One region of the Marinobacter xiaoshiensis genome, then DNA from elsewhere that is predicted to be linked to it. Evidence: riboswitches for the same ligand, from Rfam matches in the RefSeq annotation. Region 1 holds a riboswitch; the other holds the start of a gene.
The links. A riboswitch is a leader RNA that binds a small molecule or an ion and turns the genes downstream of it on or off. The one in region 1 is predicted to bind manganese.
Positions count from the first base shown of each region.

Region 2: another riboswitch for manganese. It lies ahead of mntP (manganese efflux pump MntP); the one in region 1 lies ahead of RKA07_RS02165 (TMEM165/GDT1 family protein).

Region 1 is NZ_JAVMBO010000003.1:477,378-479,774, reverse strand. It holds gene RKA07_RS02170 (DHA2 family efflux MFS transporter permease subunit) at 1-1,129, shown strand, start outside; yybP-ykoY riboswitch at 1,168-1,278, shown strand; gene RKA07_RS02165 (TMEM165/GDT1 family protein) at 1,358-1,927, shown strand; gene RKA07_RS02160 (L,D-transpeptidase family protein) at 1,981-2,397, shown strand, end outside.
Region 2 is NZ_JAVMBO010000007.1:448,559-450,955, forward strand. It holds gene dusA (tRNA dihydrouridine(20/20a) synthase DusA) at 1-609, opposite strand, end outside; yybP-ykoY riboswitch at 788-957, shown strand; gene mntP (manganese efflux pump MntP) at 964-1,521, shown strand; gene RKA07_RS05860 (hypothetical protein) at 1,648-1,878, opposite strand; gene RKA07_RS05865 (hybrid sensor histidine kinase/response regulator) at 2,054-2,397, opposite strand, start outside.

The sequences.
Region 1 (2,397 bases):
GGTTGCCATGGCCGCGTTTACGGTGATTTCCGTGATTGGCGGTTTTGCCAGTTCGCCGGAGCAACTCATTGCGGCCCGAATTGGCCAAGGCGCCATGGCTGGCCTTATGCAGCCCATGGGTATGTACCTGGTGTTCCGCATCTTTCCCCGCAATAAACGCGGTCAGGCTATGGGTATCTATGGCATGGGTGTGGTGCTGGCCCCGGCACTCGGGCCGGTTCTTGGCGGCTTTCTGGTGGATCAGCTGGACTGGCGTTTTGTAATGTTTGCACCAGCACCGGTCACGTTCATTGGCGTATTTATGGCACTGAGATTTCTGCCGGTGCCAGCCACCCGGCCAGCTCCTTACCGCTTTGATCTGCCCGGGCTGGTGTTGCTGGGTGCCACTATCGGGTTTGCCCTTGATACTCTGAACCGCCTGCAAAACCTGGGTGGCCAGGAGGTTCGGGTTGCCCTCGAAGGGCTGGTGGCTCTGGTGTTTCTGCTCATGTTTGTACTGCGTGAAAGGCGCATAGAACACCCCCTGGTGAATGTTGGCCTGCTGCGCAAGCCCAGCTTCCTTTACGCCAATCTGGGCGCTATGGCACTGGGGTTGGCCCTGTTTGGTTCCACTTACCTGATACCGCTATACGTTCAAACGGCCTTGGGCTACACAGCTACTCAGGCAGGGCTGTTGATGCTGCCAGCGGGCATTGTTTTGGGAATGACCTTCCCACTGGCGGGAAAACTGGCTGACCGCGGCGGCGATGCCCGCAAACTGGTTATTTTCGGCATGGCGATGTTTGCTTCATCGGCTATCCTCTTTGCGTTATCCAATCTTACTCTGGCGTTTGGCTGGCTTGCGCTATGGACGGTGTTCGGCCGGATAGGAATAGGGTTTATGCTGCCATCCTTGTCTATAGGCGCACTGAACCCGCTCAAACCCGAAGAGCTGGGCGCAGGCTCCAGTACCATCAACTTTACCCGTCAGTTGGGTGGCGCTTTTGGCGTGAACATTGTGGCACTGACTATTGAGTTCGGTGAGCACAGCGGTGGCGTACCCACCATCAATGCGTTCCATACGGCCTGGTGGCTGGTTGCTGTGTTTGTGGCGGTTGCGGTGGTGCCTGTTTGGCGCATGCGTGCCTAGTGATTTGCCAAACTCCGCGTGATTGACTAACATTGGTCCAACTCTTCAGGGGAGTAGCCTCCGCATCGGTTATCCGGGGCGGACGGTAGTCAACATACTTGGGGCTCAATCCCCATGGCTACCGTGTTTCACTTGGATTCAGTGAAATTGGCAAGACCTGAGGCAGTTTCACCTCCAAGGGCGGAAGGTGGGCTGTCTCATGTCTGATCATCCGCCCCGGAAGATTCCATGGACGCATTTCTCACCTCCACAGTAGCGGTTGCCATTGCCGAGATTGGCGACAAAACCCAGCTACTCTCTCTTTTCCTTGTTGCTCGCTACTCCCAGCGTACCCCCATTATCATGGGCATACTCGTTGCAACAATCCTCAACCATGCGCTTTCGGCCTGGCTTGGAGCCTGGGTGGCTGCCTGGATCCCTGCTGCCTGGTTACCCTGGATTCTTGCCGTAAGCTTTGTGGTAATTGCCTTGTGGCTGTTAGTGCCAGACAAAGATGACAGTGAAAACTCGCGATTTCTTGGCATGGGTGCCTTCACCGCAACCACGGTGATGTTCTTTCTGGCAGAGATTGGCGACAAAACCCAGATTGCCACGGTTGTTCTGGCGGCCCGCTATACGGAGACGTCCTGGGTTGTTATCGGTACAACAGCGGGGATGTTGCTGGCCAATATACCGGTTATCATAGCGGGGCACTGGTTGATGGACAGATTGCCACTGGCAAGTGCCCGGGTTTGTGCAAGTATTTTGTTCGCAGTTATGGCGGTTGCAACACTGTCATCCGTGGTTTGGAACTACTGAGAGTGTCGGCTGTCACTGAACGCTAAGAAGCAGGGTTTTCTGGAATGGGATTTATGGGATTTAAAACGTATTCGGTACTGGCTCTGCTGGCGGCGATTCTGGCTGTTCAGTCTGCGTGGGCTGCAAAACCAAAAAGCACACCTGAGCAGCCTGCTGCTGCACAGGCAACGGATCGTAGCCCTCGTGTACCCACGTTCGAGATCAAGGGGGATCTGGCGGGCCGTCTCGACGTGTTTACCACCCAGTATGAGGATACCTTTGCCGAAGTGGGCAGCCAGCTTGCAATGGGCTATCTGGAATTGGTGAAAGCCAATCCGGGGGTTGACCCCTGGCTGCCGGGTGAAGGCACCACCATTACCCTGCCACGCCAGTACATAATTCCTGATGCCCGCCGCGAAGGCATTGTGATTAACCTTGCGGAATACCGGCTTTACTATTTCACCGAAAAGGGTGTGCAGGTGTATCCAGTG
Region 2 (2,397 bases), on a different contig from region 1:
AACATCCCGGTTTTCCTTTGGACTGAGCCCTTCAAGAATCGCGATGCGTGCATGAACAATAAACGTGCGACAGCCGGCGGCCGCCACTTTCTCAACAAACTCACAAAGGTCTTCCCAGGACTCCCGGCCGTTAATGCCAATGCGATGTTTTACCGTAACCGGAAGGCGGGTAGCTTCAATCATCGCCCGAACGGCCTCTGCCACTTTATCTGGATGCCCCATCAGGCAGGCGCCAATCATATTGTTCTGAACCCGGTCGCTGGGGCAGCCAACGTTCAGGTTTACTTCGCTAAAGCCGAACTGCTCTGCAAGCCGTGCACAGTGCGCCAGCTCCCCCGCATCACTGCCTCCAAGCTGGAGTGCCAGAGGGTATTCCGCAGGGTCGTGGCGCAAAAACCGCTCTGTATCCCCATGAATCAACGCGCCTGTGGTGACCATCTCGGTATAAAGCAGGGTGTGCTGGCTTAGCAGGCGAGCGAGGTACCGGTAATGCGGGGTAGTCCAATCCATCATCGGTGCAACGCAAAAGCGCCGGGATGGCTCTAGCCCAGTGTTTTCATGGGTTGAAAGGTGGTTTTGGACGTTTTCTGAAGATACGTTTTTGATCATTTATTGCTCAGCTCTGCCCGTTTTAAAGGGCTCGGTGCTACACAAATGCTACAGGGTGGAAAAGCTAATTCTATCAGGAAAACGGTTTGACCGTTCTATCGGTATCCTAAACCAGTAACAGCAACCGAACTTCTGCAGCCAGCGGTTGGTTGAGATCGTTATAAACAATTGCTAAAGTTCCCGCCTCTTTGGGGAGTAGCCTGCTTCCGATAGTCGGAAGAGTTCGTATCAACATACTTGGCCACATGCCATGGTGCGAACACCCTTCGGTTGGCGAGACCATCGATATATTCATGCCTGAGGTCGGGCGTGTGGATATGTCGTGGACTCAACATGCCCGGCCGGAGTGACGTGATGAACCCAATAGCCCTTCTTTTGCTTGCCTTTGCTATGTCTACAGATGCCTTTGCTGCTGCAGTCGGCAAGGGAGCAAGCCTTAAAAACCCCCGTTTTTCCGAAGCCCTAAGAATGGGATTGATTTTCGGATCAATTGAGGCCGTAACCCCCTTGATAGGTTGGCTGATTGGCAAGACAGCATCCTCTTACGTTGAGTCATGGGCTCACTGGATAGCGTTCGCTCTACTAGTGGCTCTGGGCTTACACATGATCTACGAAAGTGTCAGGCCCGGTGCGGAGGATATAGAAAAACCTTCTAGGCACTCCTTTCTCAAAATCTCTTTGACTGCATTTGGCACCAGCATTGATGCCCTGGCTGTCGGGGTGGGGCTAGCCTTTATTGATGTAAATATCTGGGCTGCTGCAGCACTGATTGGGTTTGCTACTACCTCCATGGTGACGCTGGGAGTGATGTTAGGGCGGACTGTCGGCTCCGTATTGGGCAACAGGGCGGAAGTCTTTGGGGGCCTTACGCTTATCGGGGTAGGTGGGTGGATATTGTTGAGTCACCTTTAATAGGTAGGGTGTTCCACAGATTCTTGTGTTCGCTCACTACAACTCAACCCAACGCCGCACAATATCCATAGCCCCTTGCAATGGGCTCAGCATTCCGGCTAAACCTCCTACATGGATGATGACGCGCTAAGGAATCGGTATCCGGGGTATTGAGGTGACAGCAGAAAAAGCCTCAAAACTACCCTTCCGCAAAAACAGTACAGCATCCTTGGCTGTTTCTGCAGTGATGCGGTTAAATGATGGCGGATTGAAGTGTTCAGCTCGGGCTTCGATTATTTTCAAGGGTTTAACGTACAGGGGTTTTGCGCCTGGGCGCAGGTTCATGTGCACGTAGCGCATGTAATCCTCTTGGCTCACAGGGTTTACACCCAAACAACGTTGAGCGCTACTCTCCAGGCCGGCAGAGTGTAGTTGCTTACAAACGCGACGGGAGGGAAGGTGCCAGTGCTTGGTATTTTAGGAGTGTTCTGGGGATATCCAAATGGATCCAGTATTGGAAACAGTCGAGATAGGGGCGCATTGTATTCAGGTGTTACTCAGACAGTAGATAGCAAAGTGCCGACACCGTCATACGCAATTCCAACCGATCGACGGGTTTGGATAGATACGCATTGAAGCGTTCCGAGTCACTTTCTTCTGGCCGTGGGTTGCTGTTTAGTGTGCCTGAGAGCAGGACTACTGGCACGCTTGGCCAGTGGGATCGGGCAGCATGGAGCACGTCTGCGCCGGAAGCACCTGGTAGGCGGTAGTCAGTAATAATGATTGAGGGTATTTCGGTGGGGCTGCCGGCTGCTTCTGTAAAGGCTTCTGCCGTTGTGAAGAGCGACACTTTAAACCCCATATCAGAGAACTCCTCCTCCAGTAATTCTCGGATTG